Regions from separate parts of the Thermosinus thermophiluss DSM 23256 genome, predicted to be linked through region 1. Evidence: riboswitches for the same ligand, from Rfam matches in the RefSeq annotation. Region 1 holds a riboswitch; each other region holds the start of a gene.
What was found. Region 1 has a riboswitch for thiamine pyrophosphate ahead of thiD (bifunctional hydroxymethylpyrimidine kinase/phosphomethylpyrimidine kinase). Riboswitches for the same ligand answer to the same signal wherever they lie in the genome.
Positions count from the first base shown of each region.

Region 2: it holds a riboswitch for thiamine pyrophosphate, as region 1 does, so the genes downstream of both, cytX (putative hydroxymethylpyrimidine transporter CytX) here and thiD (bifunctional hydroxymethylpyrimidine kinase/phosphomethylpyrimidine kinase) in region 1, are expected to answer to the same signal.
Region 3: it holds a riboswitch for thiamine pyrophosphate, as region 1 does, so the genes downstream of both, thiS (sulfur carrier protein ThiS) here and thiD (bifunctional hydroxymethylpyrimidine kinase/phosphomethylpyrimidine kinase) in region 1, are expected to answer to the same signal.
Region 4: it holds a riboswitch for thiamine pyrophosphate, as region 1 does, so the genes downstream of both, thiC (phosphomethylpyrimidine synthase ThiC) here and thiD (bifunctional hydroxymethylpyrimidine kinase/phosphomethylpyrimidine kinase) in region 1, are expected to answer to the same signal.

Region 1 covers NZ_FNBU01000007.1:88,322-94,156, reverse strand. Annotated here, with positions in the region: gene BLQ99_RS06035 (methyl-accepting chemotaxis protein) at 1-1,354, shown strand, start outside; gene BLQ99_RS06030 (RluA family pseudouridine synthase) at 1,376-2,296, opposite strand; gene BLQ99_RS06025 (sulfurtransferase TusA family protein) at 2,367-2,546, opposite strand; gene yedE (selenium metabolism membrane protein YedE/FdhT) at 2,593-3,810, opposite strand; TPP riboswitch at 3,949-4,059, shown strand; gene thiD (bifunctional hydroxymethylpyrimidine kinase/phosphomethylpyrimidine kinase) at 4,126-4,935, shown strand; gene thiM (hydroxyethylthiazole kinase) at 4,928-5,767, shown strand; gene thiW (energy coupling factor transporter S component ThiW) at 5,770-5,835, shown strand, end outside.
Region 2 covers NZ_FNBU01000012.1:55,993-61,827, reverse strand. Annotated here, with positions in the region: gene BLQ99_RS08570 (L-lactate permease) at 1-1,015, shown strand, start outside; gene BLQ99_RS08565 (hypothetical protein) at 1,036-1,248, shown strand; gene BLQ99_RS08560 (NAD-dependent epimerase/dehydratase family protein) at 1,320-2,258, shown strand; gene BLQ99_RS08555 (HPP family protein) at 2,281-2,832, shown strand; TPP riboswitch at 2,892-3,003, shown strand; gene cytX (putative hydroxymethylpyrimidine transporter CytX) at 3,154-4,386, shown strand; gene BLQ99_RS08545 (MFS transporter) at 4,568-5,764, opposite strand.
Region 3 covers NZ_FNBU01000001.1:174,291-180,125, forward strand. Annotated here, with positions in the region: gene BLQ99_RS00865 (ABC transporter substrate-binding protein) at 1-237, opposite strand, end outside; gene gnd (decarboxylating NADP(+)-dependent phosphogluconate dehydrogenase) at 526-1,944, opposite strand; TPP riboswitch at 2,182-2,290, shown strand; gene thiS (sulfur carrier protein ThiS) at 2,340-2,540, shown strand; gene BLQ99_RS00880 (thiazole synthase) at 2,545-3,315, shown strand; gene thiH (2-iminoacetate synthase ThiH) at 3,338-4,441, shown strand; gene thiF (sulfur carrier protein ThiS adenylyltransferase ThiF) at 4,475-5,101, shown strand; gene thiE (thiamine phosphate synthase) at 5,103-5,750, shown strand; tRNA gene BLQ99_RS00900 (tRNA-Val) at 5,800-5,835, shown strand, end outside.
Region 4 covers NZ_FNBU01000003.1:46,240-52,074, reverse strand. Annotated here, with positions in the region: gene BLQ99_RS02770 (response regulator transcription factor) at 1-571, shown strand, start outside; gene BLQ99_RS02765 (sensor histidine kinase) at 568-1,653, shown strand; gene BLQ99_RS02760 (YgaP family membrane protein) at 2,066-2,236, opposite strand; gene thiC (phosphomethylpyrimidine synthase ThiC) at 2,444-3,745, opposite strand; TPP riboswitch at 3,816-3,915, opposite strand; gene BLQ99_RS02750 (DMT family transporter) at 4,177-5,073, shown strand; gene BLQ99_RS02745 (OsmC family protein) at 5,142-5,552, shown strand; gene BLQ99_RS02740 (sigma-54 interaction domain-containing protein) at 5,755-5,835, shown strand, end outside.

The sequences.
Region 1 (5,835 bases):
CCCGGATAAGGAACGGGTAAAGAAGATGGAAAGTTTCACCGGGCATGAATATGTTACGGATGCGATTTCCGGTCAGCTGGGCGCGGTTGAAGCCGTCTCCACTCGTGGCGACAAGGCGCTCACCGTTTTCGCGCCGGTAGGAAAATACAAATGGGGCGTCATTATCTATGAGCCGATTAAGGAAGTGTTCGGTGCCCTGATCAAGACGACCCTTATTATGACGGTTGTTATCCTGGCCACGGTTGCTGCCGCAGTCGGGCTGGCGTTCAGGATTTCGCGGGGCATTGTCAGTCCTTTGCGCGAACTGATTGATGCCGCCGGTAGGGTAGCGGAAGGCAATTTAACCCAGAATATCGCGGTTAACGGTGTGCGCGAGGTCAATGAGCTGGCGGCGGAGTTCAGCGCCATGACGGCTGCGCTGCGTCAGATCATCGCCAAAACACTGGCTACCGCCCAGTCGGTTGCGGCCGCTTCCCAGGAATTAGCGGCATCGGCCGGCGAAGTGGGCAAAGCGTCGGAAGAAGTAGCGTCAACCATTCAGCATGTTGCCAACGGGGCTACCAACCAGGTTAAACTCGCCGATAAATCAGCCCAGGTTATCGCGCAGATGGTCAGCTCCATCGTCGATACTACTCAAGCGGCAAATGCTGTCGCCGCTGCTTCCAAGCAAAGCGAGCGGGCGGCCGAACACGGTGCAAGTCAGGTTAAGCTGGCTATTGACAAAATGAATGAAATTCAACGGGACGTTAACAGCACGGCGCAGACCATTCATTCTCTCGGTGAGCGGTCACGGCAAATCGGTCAAATTGTCGACGTTATAACAGGTATTGCCGGCCAGACCAATCTCCTGGCTTTGAACGCCGCGATTGAGGCGGCCCGGGCCGGCGAACAGGGGCGCGGATTTGCGGTAGTGGCCGATGAGGTGCGCAAGCTGGCCGAGCAGTCCGAAGCGGCAGCCAAGGAAATTGCCGCCATTATTGGCGACATTCAGCGCCAGACCGATGAAGCGGTTAAGGCGATGGATACAGGCAGCCAGGAAGTTGCCAACGGTGTGCAAGTTGTTGCCGCCTCCGGCAAGGCTTTTGAGGAAATCTATCAGGCGATCAAGAACATGCATCAGGAAGTCGAACAAATTGTGGCCCTGGCGGATAGACAGCAGCAGAGCAGCGGCGAGGTGGAGCAGGCGATCCACACTATCGCCGATGCTGCCCGCGCCAATGCCGCCAGTGCTGAACAAGTAGCCGCCGCCAGCGAGGAACAAAACGCCGCCGTCGAAGAGATAGCCGCATCTACGGCCAGTTTGGCCAAAATGGCGGCGGAACTCCAGGAAGTTGTCGCGAAATTTAAAGTGTAAAAAAAGCACAGGCGGAGGACGTTACTCCGCCTGTGCTTTTTTACAAATTTGGGCTTGTTCAATGGCATGGGCAAAATCGGCCGGGAGCGGCGCGTGGACTGTAAGCTCGCGTTGGTCTTGTAGGTGCCTGAAGCTGACGAAAGACGCATGCAAAGCCTGTCTGCCGATCCATGGTGAGCGCACGCCATACATGCCGTCGCCAATAACCGGGTAGCCGATATGGGCTAAATGAACCCGGATCTGGTGGGTGCGGCCGGTGTCCAGTGTCAGTTCAAGCAGGGTGGCTTCAGGGAAGCTCCTGACCGTTTGGTAATGGGTTATTGCCGGGTCGCCATGCGCGGTTACCGCCCGCCGGTTAGCAAAATGCGGGTGGGGACCGATGGGAGCATCAATCGTCCCGGCCGGGGGCGAAACGCTTCCTTTAACTAACGCCCAATAGGTGCGTTTTAGCGTCCGCGCGGCTAGTTGCTGTTCCAGGAGGAATTGGCTGCGGGCATCTTTGGCAAAAATTATACAGCCTGATGTTTCCCGGTCGAGCCGGTGTACGGCGCGAATCGTACAGATAATTCCCCGCTGCTCGAGATGATATGCCAAATAGTTGGCCAGCGTGCCGCTTGTTGTGTGGCCGGTAGGATGCACCAGCTGGTATGCCGGCTTATTTATGACCAACAGGTAGTCGTCTTCGTAAAGTATTTCGACCGGTCCTTGCTCCGGCTGAACCCCGTAGGCATTATCCCCGTCCACAATGACCCGCAAAGTGTCATCCGGTTTTACTTTCTTCTGCAGGTAAACCGTTTTACCGTTGAGGAGGATGCCCTTGCGGCGGGTTAGTTTCTGGATTTGCCGCCCCGAGTACTGTAAGACCTGTTTTAAATAATTCTCAACCGTTAAGCCCGCATGTTCCTTGCTTACTTTGTAGGTATTGAATGATTTTGTTTTCAACCCTTTTCCCTCCTCCAATACCTGGCAAGCGACCGTTTCCTGCAGTCTGCGGGAAACGGTCGCTTGGTGGTTAATCAGGTATTTTTACGAGAAAACGCAAGGTAGGGCCGGTTTTTTGGGGCGGTTCCACCATTTCATAGCCGGCTTTCACTAATTCTTCCGGAACGGAAGTAAAACTTTGCGGGCAGTCGGCGAGGATTTCCACGACTGTTCCTTTTTCCAGTTTGCTAAGTGTTTCCAACGAAAACACTACGGGATAAGGTCAGGCCTCGCCGCGTAAGTCCAGTAAATATCTTTTATCTGGCATCTGGTGACCTCCTTAAAAGTATTCCTTTTTTTGATGTTTGATACCAATCAGCCCAGATATACAGGATGAGGAGCATTGCCAGCGTTAAGCCGATCGCTCCGGCCAATCCGAACTGCTTGGCCAAATCAATCCGTGGAAAAGGTGATACTAACCAAGGATATACGATTGGATCCCAGGCAAGGGTAAGAAGCGTAGCGCCGATAATATTGCCCAGGCCTACGAACCAGAAGTGGATTTGCCCTTCCATTGCCCGATACATCCAACCGGTCTCACAACCGCCGGCAATAACGATGCCGATGCCAAACAAGAGGCCGCCGAGAAGCGCACCCGGCCCGGCCCACCAGATAACGTTTGGCGGCATGCCTTTGCTTAAAAATACGGCGGTAATCAGGGTTTGCACGGCAATTGCCCAGACGAGAGCGTGAGCCGTGTTCGACCGTCCGGTCAGCCAAAGGTCACGGAAGGCGGAAGTAAAGCAGACCTGTCCTTTCTGAATAAGAAAGCCGAACCAAAACCCAAAAATGGTTGCCAACAGCAGCTTTGGCGGATAGGCGCCGGTGGCCTGGTTAACAAGGTAAAGGATAAATAAAGCAAAGCCCACAAAGCCGATATACGGCTGCAGGCGGTAGTATGCCTCGTTTTCTTGGGGCTCACCTACATTTTTTACCGCTACCAGCTTAGGTTTTCCTGCCAGCCAGGGATGCATGCTAATTTTCAGGCCGAAATATGTTCCTATGATCGTGCCCAGGGTGAAAAGCCAGGTATGAAAGGAAAACTGGGGAATCCCGGTAAATAAGGCGGCTAAGTTGCAGCCCATGGCCATTCTGGTACCGAACCCGGCAATAATACCGCCGATAAGCGCCTGAATGACGCGCTTGCCGGTAGGAATTCTGAATTTGAAATTCTGCCCGAAAAGGGCGCTGATAAAAGCGCCGGCAAACATGCCGAACACCAAAACGCCATCGACCCGGGTCAGCGGCGTGCCGGTGAAGTTGATCAGCTTCAGGTAGCTGTAAGCAGTAGTATTAACACCAATTAGCTGAAGAATGTGTCCACCCCACCGGGTAAATTCGCCGGTTACCGCCCAGGCAATGCCGATGACGCCGAAATACAGCGCGCTTAAAACACCGAGCGCGATAATCGTGTATTTTTGATTCCAAAAACTGGTGATAATATTGGTATAATAGCGACTTAGCAGCGAGTTCATCCAACGGCCCCTTCCCAATAATATATTAAATCTATGACACTCATAAATTTTATTACAGTTTGCTGAGGTCGTCAATCCGCAAAAATACCACTTGTCAATCTCTGGTATTCGTGCTACGATGAAGACAAAACCGAATATGGTTGGAGCTAGGGGAGCCGGGAGGCCGGCTGAGATACAGAACCGTTAATTTCTGTGACCCTTTAACCTGAACTGGGTAATGCCAGCGTAGGGAAGCTTAAGCGATTGTTTCAAGGTCAGGAAAGCGCATCCTTACGGGGGAGGCGCTTATTTTATTATGGGCGAGGTGGGCTAACCATGAAAAAAGCATTGACGATTGCCGGTTCGGATTCATCCGGCGGCGCCGGTATCCAGGCCGATTTAAAGGCTTTTGCCGCCAACGGTGTTTTTGGCATGAGCGTTATTACGGCCGTTACGGCGCAAAATACCCAGGGTGTTTTTGCGGTTCAGGATATTGACCCGGCAGTTATCGCCAAACAGATCGAAGCTGTCTTTGAAGACATTGCAGTCGATGCGGTTAAAATTGGCATGGTTTCCCAGATTGAAACCATCGAGACGATTGCGGCCGGGCTCAAAAAGTACCAGGCCCGTAACGTTGTCGTCGATCCGGTGATGGTATCGAAAAGCGGGTATCATTTGCTCAACCCGGCGGCTGAGAGCAAACTGACCGCTTTGCTGCTGCCGCTGGCGACGGTAGTGACGCCCAATATTCCGGAAGCGGAAGTTATTACCGGCATGAAAATTACCAGTTTGAAGGATATGGAAGAAGCCGCTAAAATGATCCACCGCTTTGGCCCGCAAAATGTCTTGCTGAAAGGCGGCCACCGGGCTGACGATGCCACCGATATTTTGTTTGACGGCAATACTTTTCGCTATTTTTCATCGCCTCGTATCGCCACCGCGAATACTCATGGCACCGGCTGCACGCTGTCGGCGGCCATTGCGGCCAACTTGGCCAGGGGGTATGCGGTGTATGACGCCGTAGCGCTGGCCAAGGAATATATCACTACTGCCATCGCGCACGCGCTGGCCATTGGCAAAGGCGTCGGTCCGACGCATCATTTTTATGATTTATATAAAAAAGCAGGGGTGTTTATTGATGAGTAACGGGCAAACCGACCTACTGGCCAAAATTGCCGCCATCCTTACCCAGGTAAAGCAAAAGCGACCGTTAGTTCACCATATTACCAACTATGTGACGGTTAATGATTGCGCCAATATCACGCTCGCGCTCGGCGCCTCGCCGGTTATGGCGAGCGATATCGCGGAAGTGGAGGAAATGGTTTCTCATGCCGCAGCGCTGGTGCTCAATATCGGCACATTGAGCTCCCGGGCGGTGGCGGCGATGGTTGCCGCCGGTAAAAAGGCTAATAGCTTAGGGGTTCCGGTTATTTTCGATCCAGTGGGCGTAGGTGCCACCGCCATGCGGACCGCAGCGGCCGAACAAATAATCCGCGAGGTACGGCTGGCCGTCATCCGGGGTAATATGTCCGAGATTAAAGTATTGGCCGGTCTGAATACGGGTATAAAAGGGGTAGACTCGATAGCGGACGAACAGGGCGGCGTGCAAGCAGCCCAAAATCTTGCCCGGCAGCTGGGGTGCACGGTGGCCATTACCGGTAAGACGGACATTGTGGTGCGCGGCGACGATCTCTGTCTGATCAACAACGGACATCCGCTGCTGACAGCGGTAACCGGTACGGGGTGTATGGCGACGTCCCTGATCGGGTGCTGCTGCGGCGCGACCGACGACTATTTTGCCGGGGCGGCGGCCGGTATTGCCGTTATGGGGATCGCGGGGGAACTGGCGCAGCGGTTCCTAAAACCCGAAGACGGGATCGGCACTTTCCGGATGCGCCTTTTTGATGCGGTGTTCAAGATGACGCCGGCCATCATCCATGAGTATGGCCGGATTGAATACTACGGCAGGGAGCGATAAGCGTGAGGCTGAAAAAACTGACGTTTACGGCCTTATTTATGGCTATTGGGGTTTTGTCCGCCCACCTG
Region 2 (5,835 bases), on a different contig from region 1:
TATTGTACCAATTATCGCCACGGGTTTTGCAGTGGCTCATATCTACGGCGGCTTACCCGCGGTAAAACGCGGCGCGCCGGCCATAATCGTTACCAGCGCGGTTATGTCTTTTATGTGTTGGCTGATGAACGCCATCGGCGCGGCGCAGCTGGCCACGCTGATACCGGCCTTGTTCGGTTGCGGTACGATTGCCGCTATGGCCCGGACCGGTTTTTACCGTAGCGACTTAACGACAGAGGAACTGGCTCGGCAGAACGTACCACGGACGATGGGTTTTCATCTTGCCTTTTCGCCATATTATATCCTTATTCTGCTGTCCATCCTGTCGCAGATTAAGGACATCGCCAAGGTATTTGCGCCATATACTTGGGGGTTAGACTATCCGGCTGTCCAGACGGCGTTCGGCTTCGCGGTAAAAGCGGAAAAAATGTATTCGCGGATCAATATATTGACGCATCCGGCACCCTTGCTGATAGCGGCTGCCATCATCGGCTACTTGGTGTTTCGGTCTGCGGGAAAATGGAAACCGGGCGCGGCCATTGACGCGCTGAAAAGCACCTTTTCCCAGTGCGTGCCGACCAGTATCGGCATTATTACCATGGTCATGATGGCGCTGATCATGAACGACACCGGCATGACCAACTTGCTGGCGCAAGGTATGGCCAAGGCTACCGGCGTATTGTTCCCCATCTTTTCGCCTTTTATTGGTGTCCTGGGGGCTTTTTTGACAGGCAGCAATACCAACTCTAACGTAATGTTCGGTGCTTTGCAGGTAGAGACTGCCAAAGTGCTGGGCATCAGTACGGTGATTATGGCCGCCGTCCAGTCGGTGGGGGGATCGGTGGGCTGTTCCATTGCCCCGTCGAAAGTGCTTATCGGTACCGCTACGGTAGGGCTCGACGGACGGGAGAACGAGGTTATGTACCGGACCATCCCATACTGTGCGCTGGTAGCGCTGCTTGTTGGTATCAACGCCTGGCTGTTTGCTTACGTGTTCTTCAGGAACCTGCCATAGGCTGAAAGGAGGAAAGGGGTATGACAGCAAATCCGACATCTGGCAGTGGCTCTAAGCCTGTGCCTTGGGGTAAAAAATACCGTACGCCGCTGATGAACACCGCTTTTTGGTTGTTCTGGCTGGCTTTTCCGTTCGCATACTTCGGCGGTGTGCAAAAAAATGGTTTCTTCATTACCTTGTCGCTAGTCCTATTTTGTATTGCCTGTGTGATACCGTTAGTTACCAAGAAATAAAGCAATGGGGATCCGTATTGCCTACTCGCATACGGATCCCCTGAATTTACAGTTTTGGCAGGAGGGGCAATATGCGGCTTTTGTTGGTTGGTGGCGCAGGTGAAATCGGGCGACATCTGACCGAATATTATCTGCGGTCAGGACACGAAGTGCTGGTTTATGACCGTTCGGCCAATCCCCAAATGGCGGCGGGACGGGCAGGGCTTACTATTATTAAGGGCGACTTGGAAGATATAGAGCTTTTGCGGAGCGTCGTACCCGGCAGCGATTTCGTGGTGAATCTGGCCTGGAGCTTTGCTGACAATGCGGCTGCGCTTTTCCGCAGCGATCTCGGCGGACACATCAACCTCTTAGAAGTGGCCGCTTCCGCTCGGATTCAACGCTTCGTTTATGCCAGTACGGCGGCGGTGTACGGCAGTCCCCGGACGGAACCGGTAACGGAGGAACACCCGTGCCTGGTGCAACAGGCACGCAACCCCTTATATGCCCTTGCCAAATATGCTGCCGAGCAACTTTGTCATGTATATAACACCGAAAGAGGGCTGCCAATTACCATCCTGCGTTTTTGGTGGGCTTTCGGCGAGACTATCGGTGGTAAGCATCTGCGTAACATGGTACGCGCTGCGGTAAATAATGACATGATTCAGATTGTGAAAGGGGCCGGCGGCTGTTTTGTTACCATGGAAGATTTGGCGGCGGCTATTCTGCTGGCCGGGCAGAACACCGCTATCAGTGACGGGGTTTATAATATCGGCAGCCTGTTTCTTACATGGTCAGAGATCGTAGCAATGCTGGTGGAGGCTACCGGTTCACGTTCGCCGATAGTAGAGGTATTGGATCATGACTGGACAGGACCGGCTTTTCTGCGGGAACGGTGGCAGTTGAGTTGCACTAAAGCAAGTCGGGAGATCGCTTTTCAGCCCCGGCGCGACGGTGATGCCATGCGGGACGCGTTCCGTCAGGCACTTATTAGGTGTTGCCAGGAAGTAAAAGATGCGATTAAACCGTGATGAGCGGGGAAAGGGGTAGGAAGTGGACATTGGGGCTGGTTTAGATTATTGCTGCCGCTATATAAAAAATAAATGGCTAGGTAAGAGCAGTGCACCGTTGCCGGCGCCCGCCGAAGGACTGGTCATATTTTTTGGTGCCAGTCTAGGCATGGGCGTAGTCACTTATCTAGCCATGGAATGTAACGCGCCGGTTCTGGTGGCATCTTTTGGCGCCTCAGCGTGTCTGATATTCTGCGTGCCTGCAGCACCGTTCGCCCAACCCCGCAGCGTAATTGCCGGTCACATCATTGCGGCTGTGGTTGGGGTTATCATGCACATTATATTTGGCTCGACCTGGTATGCGGCAGCTTTTAGCGTGAGCGGGGCCATTGTCGCCATGCTTTATAGCAGGACCCTGCATCCGCCGGCGGCGGCTACCGCTCTCATCGCGGTGGTGACCGGTCAAAGCATTTTCTACCCGCTGTATCCGGTAGCGCTGGGGTCGACCATCCTAGTGCTTGCGGGGAAGGTTTTGAACCGTCTGATGTCGGGAATAATGGCGGCAATATTCCCCCCTAAAAAAATCGCGCGATAAATGGGGTGACGGCCAGCCAGCGGATTGGGTATGGGCGATTAAAGACAAGAGAAAAATATATGTTGTGCTAGGGGGGCCGGAAAGGCCGGCTGAGATATAGATCCGTTAAATCTATGACCCTATAACCTGATCTGGGTAATGCCAGCGTAGGGAAAGCTCCAGGATTTACGTTTTTCTTGCAGCGCATCCTTACGGGGGCGCTTTTTTGGTTGTTGCTACATGCTCATTTTGCTCAAGTCTCTTCCGAACAGGAGGAGTAATAGCCCCCGTTATATTGTTGTTACGACAAGATAAAGAAGAGGGAAAGTAGGTGTAATTATGATGAACGACAATAATACATTGCAGTTCAAGCATTTCCTGTTTCTATGGTTTGGCGCCGCCGTTTCGGTGGCCGAGATTCTTGCCGGCGGTCTTCTCGTTCCGCTGGGCTTCACTGCCGGGATTGCAGCCATCATACTGGGGCATTTTATCGGTACCACGTTGCTAGTGATGGGAGGTATCATCGGCACACGGGAACGCATCCCTGCTATCGAGTCGACCCGCATTTCCTTCGGAGCGTACGGAACAACTCTCTTTTCCGTATTGAACGTTCTACAACTGATAGGTTGGACAGCCATTATGATCATTTCCGCTGCCAAATCGGCCAACGAAATTACGAAAATGCTCTGGCAGTTTGATTATTTCGCGCTATGGTGCATAATCATAGGCGGTCTTATTTTTCTGTGGATTGCCCTTGGTAGGGAGGGCGGCTGGAAAAAGGTCAACATGGCTGCGGTATTGCTGCTGTTTGGCCTGACGATTATGCTAAGCGCCATGGTATTCAAAGATATAAGCATTTTAACAAAGGTCCCGGCAGGCGGAATGCCGTTTAGTGAAGCGGTGGAACTGAGTGTTGTCATGCCGCTGTCCTGGTTGCCCCTCATTGCCGACTATACTCGCTTTGCCCAGCAGGCAAAAAACGCCGCATGGGGAAGCTGGCTGGGGTATTTCCTGGGAAGCTGCTGGATGTATACTATCGGCCTTGCCGCCGCCATCAGTACCGGTAAAGCCGATCCGACCGACATAATGCTGGCCGCCAACCTGGGGTTTGCGGCTCTGGGAATTATTGTCCTCTCGACCGTTACCACTACTTTTATGGACGCTTATTCGGCCGGGGTCAGTTTTACCAACCTCCGGCCCGGTCTTAACGAAAAACTCGTGGCGCTTGTAATAACGGTAGTCGGCACTCTGCTGGCGCTGGTAGCCGATATGGAACAATACGAAGTCTTCTTACTGGCCATCGGTTCGGTTTTCGCCCCGCTCTATGCCATTCTGCTCACTGACTATTTCATTCGCAAAAAGCGGAGTATTAACCCCCAATTGCTGGCCAACTGGGGAGCGCTGGCCGTTTGGGCTATAGGCGTCGCATTATACTATTGGTTCCTTAAACTTGACCTGGTATTTGGGGCGACCATCCCCGTAATGTTTGCTACCGGTCTGCTTTATCTGGTAACAGGGGGGTATATAGACAAATGGGTATATTGCAAGAAAACGCCCAAACCCTGCTGCGGATGAAGGCATAAAGGCCGTTGATCATCCTGGTAGATCTGTGCCCAATGTGATATGTAATTTGGGAAATCGGCGTCGATGACGCTGGTTTCTGCAGTATATTTCTATTGTTTATTTATGTTTACAGAGGTAAATATGCGCATTGACGTCTGAAGGTTTTAAAAGTACAGAGTGTGAGGCTTAGGGGCTAATCCTGCTGGTTTGTCATATTTCCGGGTGGCGAGTTCCGGGCCGGTGTTTTGCATTCGGTCAGTCGGCATAGAAGTAGCGTACCGGCCAGCATCACGGCGCTGCCGGCAATGATGGCCGCAGCCAGCGAACCGGTGGCATCACGCAGATAGCCGGAAACAATAGGAGCGACAATGGCGGCGCACATGATGGTAGAATTGAAAATACCCACGGCCGCTCCCATGCGGCCCGGATAACGGGTGCTAACGATATCACCTGTCCAGGCAACGGTGATGGGGGTAAAGGCCGAGTTGGTAAAAAGACCTAGCAGGAGCAGTGTAGCTATAATCCCCGGCTTGCTGTCCACATGGGCCAGCAGGTAAAGGCTCAGGGCGGCTGCAGGGAGCACGGCCAGCGCTACCGGCTTGCGCCCCAAGCGGTCAGAAAGTTTTCCCCATAACAGGGCTGCCGGAACAGCCGTTACCGCCATTAACCCGGTATAAAAACCAGCCTGGCCAAGACTGAACCCTTTTTCAACTTTTAAATAGGTGGGTCCCCATGTTATGGCAACCCAAAAGCCATAGAGAGCCGCAAAGGTCGCGGCGTTGATGAGCCAGAGCTGCTTATCCCGGAGAATGGCCTTGTAGTCTTGCCAGGTCGGTGTCCGATCACCTTTGATATTAGGAAGCGACTTAGAGAAATAGGGCAGCATTAAAAAGGTGGGGATGCTCATGAGGACAAAAGGAGCGTGAAAATCACCGAGGGCTTCATAGACTGGTCCGCTGACGGCTAAACCGGCCAGCAATCCCAGAGCCATGCCCATGCCGATAATTGCCGAGCTATAGCCGCGGCGTTCGGGGGGAACAACCTGCAGGGTGGTGCCATAGGCGGCGGGGTAATAGGCGCCGGCCCCCAGTCCGTGAAGGGCTGCGAACAGCAGTAAAAGGGAATAGTTTACGCCCCAGAGACCGAGGCCAAGCAACCCAAGACCGGCCACGCCGTACATGACAATGAGTACTGTTTTAAGGCCGAGGCGGTCGCCGATGATGCCGGCGGGGATTTGCATTAAAACATAAAGAAAAAAATAAGCGCTGGTTAGGCCTCCTACCTGTGTGGAAGATAGGGACATACTGGCGGCCATAACAGAGAGCAATGGGTACATACAGGTACGGTCGGCGTAGATTACCGCCCAGCCCATGGTTAGCGCGCGAAGCAACAATACCACTCCTTGCCAGCAGAGTTTTATACTATTATAGCATGGAGTGAGTAGATTATTATAAGAGCAGA
Region 3 (5,835 bases), on a different contig from region 1:
TTCAAAGTAGCTTTCCATATTGACCTTGATGCCGGTCTGCTTCTCAAACTCGGGAATTAGCGATTTAATAGCCTCGGGATACGGATGGTTGGACGCGAGGAAGCGGATCGTCACACCGGCGAACTTTTGTCCGCCCTGCCCTTGTTTGGGCTGGTTGCCGCCACCGCAGCCGGCCGCCGTCACCAAAAAGACCAGAACCAGCGCCAGCAGCAGCCATTTGTTACGGAACCGTTTCAATGTTAACCCCTCCTTAGTATTAATTATTTAAAAGACTTAATTAAGTTAACCTACACCTCCAATTTTTAAGATATAGAGTACCGTTATGGGTTATTCGCGTTATTCTATTATTTTCCTTCAGCCTGTCAGCGTAAAATTTGGCTGCAAATATGTTACTTTTTACACTTGGGGGGCAGGCTTGACTTATTTAAAAAATTGACTTATTTAGGATAACACGCCACTTTCCCACAAAAAATAGGCATAAAACCTTACGGTCTCATGCCTATTCTTTCCGCGCGTGCTGCGCAACTATTTGCTTTCAAGCCATTCCGTGTGGAAAACGCCGGGCCTGTCGGTGCGCTCATAAGTGTGGGCGCCGAAATAGTCACGCTGGGCTTGGATGAGGTTGGCCGGCAGCACGGCGCGGCGATAGCTGTCATAGTAGTCGAGGGAGGCGCTGAAGGCCGGCGTGGGGATGCCCAGCTCCTTGCAGGTTTTGACCACCAGCCGCCAGTTGGCCTGCGCTTTGTCGAGAACCGACCGGAAAAAGGGATCGATGAGCAGATTGGGAAGCTGCGGGTCGCGCTGGTACGCCTCCTTGATCCGGTCCAGGAACCGGGCCCGGATAATGCATCCGCCCCGCCATAACAGGGCCACTTCGCCAAAATCCAAATCCCACTGATATTCGGCGCTGGCCGCCTTGAGAAGGGCAAAACCCTGGGCATAGGAACAGATTTTGGAGGCGTACAGCGCGTCATGAATGGCCTGGATAAATTCGTACCGGTCGCCGGTATAACGGCCGTCCGGCCCGGTAAGAACCTTGGCGGCCGCCACCCGCTCGTCTTTATACGCTGACATGCAGCGAGCAAAAACGGCCTCGGTGATAGTCGGGGTGGGTACACCGAGATCGAGGGCGCTCTGTGACGTCCATTTACCGGTTCCCTTCTGCCCGGCCTTATCGAGAATGACTTCCACCAGCGGCAGGCCGGTAGCATCGTCATATTTTGTGAAAATATCACGGGTAATTTCAATCAGGTAGGAATCAAGGTCACCCTCGTTCCACTTGGCAAAAACACGGTGCAGCTCGTCGGCCGACAGGCCGAGGGCGTTCTTCATAATATAATAGGCCTCGCTGATAAGCTGCATATCGCCATATTCGATGCCGTTGTGCACCATCTTGACATAGTGACCGGCGCCGTCAGGGCCGACATACGCACAACATGGCCCGTCGGCCACCTGGGCCGCGATGCGGGTAAAGATCGGGGCTACTTCCTGGTACGCGTCCCGGTCGCCGCCCGGCATCAGGCTGGGCCCTTTCAGCGCCCCTTCTTCGCCGCCGGATACCCCCATGCCGATAAAGCGGATGCCCTTGACGGCTAGTTCGCGCCAGCGGCGCCGCGTATCTTCAAAGTAGGAGTTGCCGCCGTCAATGATAATATCGCCCGGCTCTAGATAAGGCAGCAGTTCACCGATCATATCATCCACCGGCTTGCCGGCTTTGACCATGAGCATGACTTTCCGCGGGCGCTTGAGCATGGCGACCAGCTCGGCCACCGAATGGGCGCCGCCAATGGCGAGGCCTTTGCCGCGACCGGCCACAAAATCGTCCACTTTGCTGACCGTCCGGTTATACACAGCTACGGCAAAGCCTTTGCCAGCCATATTAAGGACCAGATTTTCCCCCATAACGGCCAAGCCGATAAGGCCAATATCATACTGTTTTTCCATTAATTACCCTCCAGCGCAAAATTCTCCACGGCTCACAAATTCGCTTAATGGCTAGTATTTCCCTTTTGCAGAAAAGAAAAATAAGACGTTCGCGGTTCTCTCCCCCTGTCCCCTGTCCCCTTTCCCCTCTCCACTTTCCACTCGTCCACTTTCCGATTTTCAATTTGTTTTGACAATTCGCCGTTTTAGGTATAAAATGGTAGCAGGAATTAATTGGCAGCAGCTGCAATAAAATGAATAGTGTAACGAGGGAGCTCATGTTATGGGCTGAGAGTGGGCTAGCGAGCACCAGACCTCTTGACCTGATCGGGGTAATGCCCGCGTAGGAAGGTATTTTAAGCGCACCTAACCTAACCGGGTGCGCTTTTTATATTTAGAATAAGGGGGGAAACGGTTTGAAAGTCCTGATAAACGGCAACCCGGTCGAATTACCGGAAGGCATGACGCTGGCCGGGCTGGTGGCCCGCAAGGCGCTAAATCCGGCAACTATTATTACCGAACTTAATTTGGCCATTATCCCCAGAGACCGCTGGCCAGCAACCGTATTAAAAGAAAATGACCGCTTGGAAATCGTCACCTTTGTAGGGGGAGGCTAAACCAATGGCAGATGTATTGAAAATTGGCGACAAAGAACTTACCAGCCGCCTCTTTTTAGGCACCGGTAAGTTCGCGTCCAACAAATTGATCCCCGAAGCCGTCGCGGCTTCAGGAGCGCAAGTGGTGACCGTGGCGCTAAGGCGCGTCGACCCAGACAGCCGCGACGAGAACATTATCAACTATATTCCGCAGAACTGCATTTTAATGCCCAACACTTCCGGCGCCAGAACCGCCGAGGAAGCCGTGCGGATTGCCCGCCTGGCAAGAGCCGCCGGCTGCGGCAACTGGGTCAAGATTGAAGTAATATCCGATAACCGTTATTTACTACCTGATAACTACGAGACAATTAAGGCAACCGAAATTTTAGCGGCCGAAGGCTTTGTCGTACTGCCCTATATGAGCCCTGACTTAATTGTGGCAAAAAGGCTGGCCGCAGCCGGGGCGGCGGCCGTAATGCCGCTGGGGGCGCCGATCGGCAGCAACCGTGGGTTAAAGACAAAAGAGTTGATCCGGATTTTAATCGAAGAAATACCTTTGCCGATCATTGTCGACGCCGGCATCGGCCGGCCGTCGGAAGCAGCCGAGGCAATGGAGATAGGCGCGGCGGCGGTCTTGGTGAATACCGCTATTGCAACCGCGGCCGACCCGGTAGCCATGGCGAAGGCTTTTGGTCTGGCTGTCGCCGCCGGACGCACCGCCTATTTGGCCGGCCCGGGCGCTGTCCAGCAGTATGCCAGCGCCTCGTCGCCTTTGACCGGCTTCCTCCGCGAATAACCTATGAAACGAGGTCGGTAAAATGGGCACTTTTTACGACGTTATTAAAGACTATCGAAGCTTCGACTTTGCGGCCTATTTTTCGCAAGTTACCGCTAGTGACGTGCGGCACATCCTGAGGCAAGACCGGCTCAACGCGTTCGATTTTTTGGCCTTGCTGTCACCGCCGGCAGAGCCCTATTTAGAAGAAATGGCCCAAAAGGCTCACCGCTTAACCGTTCAGCATTTCGGCCGGACAATGCTTCTTTATACGCCTTTGTATTTGGCTAACTATTGCGTTAACCAGTGCGTTTATTGCGGCTTCCGGCTGAACAATAAACTGGAGCGGAAAAAACTCACTTTGACGGAAGTTGAACGGGAAGCCCAGCTTATTGCCGCTACCGGCTTAAAACATATTCTCATTCTTACAGGCGAATCCCGGCAGCATTCACCGGTTTCCTACATTAAAGACTGTGTTAACATACTGAAAAAATACTTTACTTCCATCAGCATTGAAATCTACCCGCTGACCCAGGAAGAATACGCCGAATTAATCGGCGCCGGTGTGGACGGCCTGACGATTTACCAGGAAGTGTACAACGAAGAGGTTTATGCCGAAATGCACCCCGCCGGCCCAAAACGCAATTACCGGTTTCGGCTGGAAGCGCCGGAGCGGGCCTGCCAGGCGGGGCTGCGGACGGTAAACATCGGCGCTTTGCTCGGCCTTAACGACTGGCGGCAAGAAGCATTCTTCACCGGCCTGCATGCCGATTACCTGCAGCGCCGGTTTCCCGACGTAGAAGTAAGCATTTCGCCGCCCCGGATGCGGCCGCACTTTGGCGGCTTTGCGCCCCCGGTTATGGTGAGCGACCAGAATCTGGTACAGTATGTTTTGGCCTTCCGGTTATTTATGCCGCGCAGCGGGATTACCCTGTCAACCAGAGAGAATGGGCGCTTGCGGGACGCGATGGTAAGGCTGGGCGTGACCAAAATGTCCGCCGGCTCCTGCACGGCGGTCGGCGGCCGCTCCGACCATGAGGCCGTCGGGCAATTCCAAATTTCCGATGAACGCACGGTGGCGGAAGTGGCAGCAATGCTGTATGCCCAGGGTTATCAGCCAATATATAAAGATTGGCAGGCGCTGTAACGCTGCGTCTGCCGGAACAGGAGCAAGAGCGGCATGAATACTTTTGAGCAAGGATTACTGCGTTATTTTACGGCCAATATGCTGGCCAAAATCCAGTCTGTCAAAATCGGTATTGCCGGCGCCGGCGGCCTGGGGTCAAACTGCGCTCAACTGCTGGTGCGGTCTGGTTTTAAGAAGTTCAAAATTGTCGATTTTGACTGTATTGACTACAGCAACCTCAACCGGCAGTTTTATTTTCTCCACCAGGTTGCCAAGCCGAAGGCGCCAATGCTACGGGAAAACTTGCGCCAGATTAACCCTGATGTCGAAATAGATATCGTCCAGACAAAAATAGATGAAAATAATATTAACGGACTGTTCGGGGACTGCGACGTTGTCGTCGAGGCCGTCGACCGGGCGGAATTCAAGAAAATGATTGTCGAGCATTATATCGCGTCCGGGAAACTCTTGGTCGCCGCATCCGGGCTGGCCGGCTGGGGCGATAGCGACCGCATTCGCGTCCACAAAATTAAAGATAATTTTTACTTAGTAGGCGATCTGACAACCGCGAGCGGGCCTGACTGCCCGCCGGTGGCACCTTGTGTAAATATTGCCGCGGCCAAACAAGCCGACGTAATTCTTAACTGGGTTTTAGGACCAATAAAAAAAGGGGGCAACTAGTGTGGATAGACAAACGGCCTTAGCCATTTTGCACCGCGCCGACATCTACGGCATAACTTCGGAAGAGCACTCGCTGGGACGCAGCAATGTCGAGGTAGCCCAGCTCATGATCGCGGCCGGCATTAAGGTAATTCAGTACCGGGAAAAAGACAAGAAGGCGCGCCTTATGTATGAGGAGTGCTGTAAAATTCGCGAGCTCACCCGCGCCGCCGGCGTACTGTTTATTGTTAACGATCACATTGATTTGGCTATGTTGGTCGAGGCTGACGGCGTGCATATCGGTCAAGACGACCTGCCGCCGGCCAAGGTTCGCGAGCTGGTGGGCAAAGAGATGCTTATCGGCCTGTCAACCCACAACCCGGCCGAGGCCCAGGCCGCCGAAAAAGCGGGTGTTGTTGATTATATCGGGGTCGGCCCCATCTATGCGACTCAAACCAAAAAGGATGTCAGTGCTCCGGTTGGGCTGGAATACCTTTCTTATGTCGCCCAAAACATTTCCCTGCCCTTTGTGGCCATCGGCGGGATTAAGGAGCATAATCTCGCCGAAGTCATCCGCCATGGCGGCCGCACCGTCGCCTTAGTAACGGAAATTGTCGGCGCGGTGGATATCAAGGCAAAAGTCCAGGCCCTGCGCGCGAAATTTACATGATTTACCATTGACGAAACAGCACGCAGTCTGCTATAATTTAAAGCTGTCTGGGGTTATAGCTCAGTTGGTTAGAGCGCTTCGTTGA
Region 4 (5,835 bases), on a different contig from region 1:
GCGGCTCATCCAAGATAAAACACCGGATATCGCGGTACTGGATGTAATGCTGCCACAGTTGGACGGGTTTGAAATATGCCGGCGACTGCGAAGAGAAGGCAATATACCGATAATCATGCTTACGGCCAGAGATGAGGAAACCGATAAGCTGATTGGCCTTGAACTGGGCGCCGACGATTATGTGGTAAAACCGTTCAGCCCCAGAGAGGTGGTAGCAAGAGTAAAAGCCATTCTGCGACGGTCCGGCAAAGGAACAGAAGAAAGCAGCGGCGTCATAATTGCCGGCCGGCTCGCGATCGATCGAGACAGACATGTGGCAAAAATCGACGATGTTCCGTTAGAGTTAACGCCAACAGAGTTCAAGCTCCTTGCCCTGCTCGCCGGCAATCCGAAAAGGGTTTTTTCCCGCCTTCAGATTATTGAGCATATACAAGGCTACTCGTTTGAAGGGTACGAAAGAACGGTCGATGCGCACGTGAAAAATTTGCGGCGAAAACTCGGCAATGCCCAGTATATCCAAACAGTCTACGGGATTGGCTATAAGTTCCTGCCGGCGGAGGCAGAAAAATGAGTGTTACTAAAAAAATAACCGGCCTTGTGTTTCTCCTCCTGGCCGTAACTGTAGGGGTAATGATATGGCTGACTGACTGGCAGATGACCACGCATTTCCGGGCTTACGTCACGGCCGTGGGCGCCGCCGGCCACGGGCACATGATGGGCATGTACGGCGTACACGAGCTGGCTTATCTGTCGTCGGTCCACCGGGGACTTGCCTGGGTAGGCGCCGGTATGCTCATTGTCGGATTGGCTGCCAGTTACGTTCTCGCCAGGGGAATTTCGGAACCGCTCAGGCGGCTCAGTCTCGCCGTGGCGGAAATCAAAGAGGGAAAATACGGCCAAAAAGTGGAGATCACCACCGGCGGCGAATTGGCAAGTCTGGCCGAGGCTTTCAACAGCATGAGCGACCGGCTGGCCATTAACGAAAAACTGCGCAAACGTCTGCTCGCCGACATCGCCCATGAACTACGAACCCCGATTACCATAATCCAAGGTAACCTGGAGGGAATGATTGACGGCATCATCGAACCGAATAAAGAACAACTTATATCGCTACACGAGGAAGCGCTTCACCTTAGCCGGCTGATTAAGGATCTGCGGGACCTCTCGCTGGCCAATGCCGGACACCTGCCGCTGGAAAAAACCAAAGTATCCCTCCTGCAATTAGCAGGCAGAAGCGTTGCCCTGCTTAACCCTATTGCCGAAGAAAAAGGGATTTTGCTCTCTTGTTCAGGCTCAGACGCCATCGTCGAAGCCGACCCTGGCCGGACGACGCAAATTTTCCAGAACTTATTGTCCAATGCGCTGCGCTACGCACGAGCCCGCGTAACGGTGACCGTAACGGAAGAAGACGAGTGGTCCGAAGTAACGGTAGCCGATGATGGCCCAGGCATACCGCCGGAACATGTTCCGCACATTTTTGATCAATTTTATCGGTGCGATGAAGCGCGTGACCGGCAAAGCGGCGGCTCCGGCATTGGCCTCGCAATCGTAAAAAGCCTGGTGGAAGCGCACGGCGGGACAGTGACCGTCCACAGCATTCCGGGCGAAGGCACTACTTTTACGGTGCGGTTTAAGACCTCCCCTGGCAATTGAAGATGCGATTCGCCTGGAGATTAACCGGGCGAGCAGAGCGAAAACAAAGCTCGCTCTGCTCGGGTTATACTTACCGCCTAAATTGCGTTCCATCGACAATTCGCCACAACTTTTTACCGTCAAAGACACGATTAGGTCGTTGCTCCGCGAGATAGACTCGGTCTTTTTAACCGAGCAGCGTAATTTATTGCTCCTCCTGCCATTTACCGGCGGGGAGGGAGTAAACGTCATACTGGAAAGACTGAAAAGCCGTCTGCCCATCCTAAACGAGGAAAGTATTTCAGCTGTCATTGCTACCTATCCCGACGACGGGGAAACGGTTCACGAGTTACTGACCGCATTAGAAAATAAACACAATGGCACGTCAAACCTTCGCCTTCCGGGTTGACCAACCCAATAAATCATAGACAAGTCAATACCCATAATAGCCTTCGATGATCTGGGACGCGCCGAAAACGGCAGCAACCACTGCCCAAGGCCCGGCAATTGTCTGGCTGGCAGCCAGCCCAAGCAAAAATCCCCCGACAACCATTCGGACGGCCCGGTCAGTATCTCCCAGGTTCTTTTGAAAATCGAGCCCCATAGCGTTTTCCCCCTTCTTTCTGCCTAAATTTCGGTTAGGTTCTAATCCTATTTTGCCCATGCGGCCAATTCTTCTTCCAGGCGGTCCACCATCCTACACCGTTGTTCTGGTTTGGCTATTCGTTCGAATAGCTCGTCCAGCTTGGCGCGGTCAAGCAGAAACGGCTAATTCGTAAACAAGAGGCCGGGAGAAAAATCTCCCGACCTCTTATTTTATACACAAGTCCTCGCCATTAAGTATTTTTTTCATGTTCTTCATCGGACACATTTTACCGCACATAGTACAAGTATCCTCGTGTTCCGGTTTGGATGATTCCCGGTAGCGGCGGGCCTTTTCCGGATCAATCGCCAGTTCGATCATGCGCGGGAAATCCACATTCGCCCGGGCTTCACTCATCGCGTTGTCCCAATCACGCGCTCCAGGAATACCTTTCGCAATATCGGCGGCGTGAGCGGCAATCTTCGCCGCGATTATTCCTTCTTTCATGTCATCAAGATCAGGTAAGCGCAGATGCTCAGCCGGCGTTACATAACAGAGAAAGTCAGCGCCGTGAGCCGCGGCAATCGCCCCGCCGATGGCGCTTGTAATATGGTCATAGCCCGGCGCGATATCGGTAACGATTGGGCCCAGGACATAAAACGGGGCGCCGTGGCACAGCCGTTTCTGCAGCATCATGTTACCTGGTATTTCATTGATGGGCATGTGGCCTGGTCCTTCGATCATTACCTGGACGTTTTTCTCCCAGGCTCGTTTGGTTAACTCACCCAGGACAATTAATTCTTCGACCTGCGCAGCGTCGGTAGCGTCGTGAATCGACCCGGGGCGGCACGCATCCCCCAGACTGAGCGTAATATCGTACTTAACGCAGATATCGAGCAGCCGGTCATAATATTCATAGAAAGGATTCTCTTGATTGTTCAGTTCCATCCAGGCAAAAAGCAGCGAGCCGCCCCGGGAAACAATATTTGTCAGCCGTTTATTCCGTTTAACCCTTTCCGCCGTGGCCCGGTTGATCCCGCAGTGGATGGTCATAAAATCGACGCCGTCTTCCGCATGGGTCTCTACGACCTTAAAAAATTCATCCACCGTTATGTCCTTGAGGTCCTTTTCCAACAGCCCCACCGCATCATACATCGGAACGGTGCCAATCATCGCCGGTGACATCTCAACCAACTTCCGCCGAAATTCCCGGGTCTTGCCGTAGCAACTTAAGTCCATGATGGCTTCAGCCTTTAACTCGATTGCCTTCCTTGCTTTTTCCAGTTCCAGTTCAATATTGCAGCAATCTTTGGAAACGCCCAAATTTACGTTGATTTTGGTCCGGAGCCCTGCGCCAATGCCTTCAGGATCTAACTTGCGGTGATTTTTGTTCGCGGGAATTACCACTTGCCCGCTGGCGACCAGTTCTCGCAGCCGGTTTGGATCCATCTTCTCTTTGGCGGCGACGATTTTCATCTGTTCGGTTATTATCCCTTTTCGCGCCGCATCCATTTGGGTACTGTAAGTCACGTCAATCCCAACCTTCCTTGTTAATCTAAAATGTAAAAAGAAAAAGCAAGCGCAGAAAAGCTTGCTTCGTATTGTTCGCTGAAAGCTTCCCTACGGTGGTGCTAACCACATCAGGTTCCAAGGGTCAGACATGCCGTCTTCTCAGCCAACAGGCCCCCCTAGCTCTCTGTCTATTCACCTATTTACATTGTATTCCAGATTAGGAGTAATGTAAAGTATCACTATTTTAATTCTTTGCCCCAGGCTTTTCCGAAGGTACCAAGGATGACCGGGGCCGTAAATATAGGTGCTGAGCCCCTCCCGCTCAAAGTCCCGCCAGGGCACATAAATAATTCCGCCTTCATATCGTGTAAGAGTTGAGAGTAAGTTATAATATTTAGAGTAAGTTATAATATTTTCGGTAAGATTTCATCACGGAGGTGCCAACCGTTTTGATACAATTTTTCAATACCGAGCGGGGAGTCTATATTTTATTGACGCTGACGGCCATACTCTGGGGAGGTAACGCAGTAGCAGCCAAATATACGGTTGGCGAGTTGTCACCGGTTACGACCGCATTTTTACGCTTCGCCGCGGTCAGCGTCATCTTGATTCTTCTGGCGTTTTATATTGAAGGCAGAAAATGCCTCCCCCGGCGGGAACAGCTGCCTGGCATCATTGCCCTGGGGATAACCGGGATAGCCCTGTTTAATTTTTTAATTTATAGCGGCGTCAAACTATCGACGGCTACCAACATGAGCCTGCTAAATGCGGTAGGCCCGGTGACTACGGCCTGTCTGGCGGCGCTCCTGCTAAACGAACGCTTAACCTTCCGCCAGTTGGCAGGGGTAGCCATATCTTTTTTCGGGGTTATTGTCGTAGTCGCCAACGGCAGCCTGGCCGTGTTGACCGGGCTAAGCTTTAACATTGGCGATATTATGCTGGCGCTGGCGCAGGTAAGCTGGGCCGTTTACTCCGTCATCGGCCGCAAGGTAATGCGCACCATGTCGGCGCTGGCGGCAACCGCCTGGGCAAGCGCAGTTGGCGCGCTCATCCTATTTGCAATTGCGCGCATGGAAGGCTTTAACGGCGCTATTGCCCTGAGTTTCTTCGGCTGGGTCAGTATGGCATATATGGTGCTGGGGAGCGGCTGTTTAGCCTTCTTTTGGTGGAATCACGGGGTATCGGTTCTCGGTCCCCATCGGGCAGCGATATTTATGAATATCGTGCCGGTAGCGGGGACGATCTTGGCCGTCCTGTTGGTAAATGAAGCGGTTTCCTGGCAGCAAATTGCCGGCGCTATGTTAATTATCAGCGGGGTTTATCTCACGACCCAAAACTCCGGTTAACGGAGGAAAAAATAGCCAAAGAGCGAACTATACATTTAAAAACGCAACTAAGCGAAAGGGGTTTTACTATGGCTACCGTACAAACGAAATATCTGGGCGGGCTACGCACCGAGTCGGTGCATCTCCAGTCCGGGAGCAAACTAATTACCGACGCCCCCACCGATAATCATGGCAAGGGAGAAGCATTTTCGCCTACTGACCTTCTGGCTACGGCTTATGGGGCCTGCGTGTTAACCATCATTGGCATTGCCGCGCAAACTCACGGCTTTAACATCGATGGCGCGGAGGTGCATACAACGAAAGTAATGGGAACCGATCCCCGCCGGATAGTCGAATTGATTACCGAAATTATTCTGCCCCATAATAATTACAGTGCCAAAGAACGAAAGATCATCGAGCTTGCGGCTAAGGAATGCCCGGTATACAACAGCCTCCACCCTGACATGAAGAAAACGGTGACATTCAAGTACCTTGGCTAACAATACCATTCGGAAAGTAAAAACGACCCAGCCGGATAAAATTTTTTAAAAAAGAGAGCGATTAATCACAAGCTCGCCAATTTCACGCTTCCGCCTAAGAAATCATGGCCTATGCTTGCCAGGTGTCAAGACTCGCGCCGCTCTTTCGAAGATAGGCTTTAAGAGCCTTTTGTGCCTTGAACGCCTGCGGGAGGTTATAAAAATGGTAAAAAAACAACAGTTTTGTCCGGTGGCGTTTTTGAAATACCTTATTGATAAATTAAGTACGGATGAATTATCGATA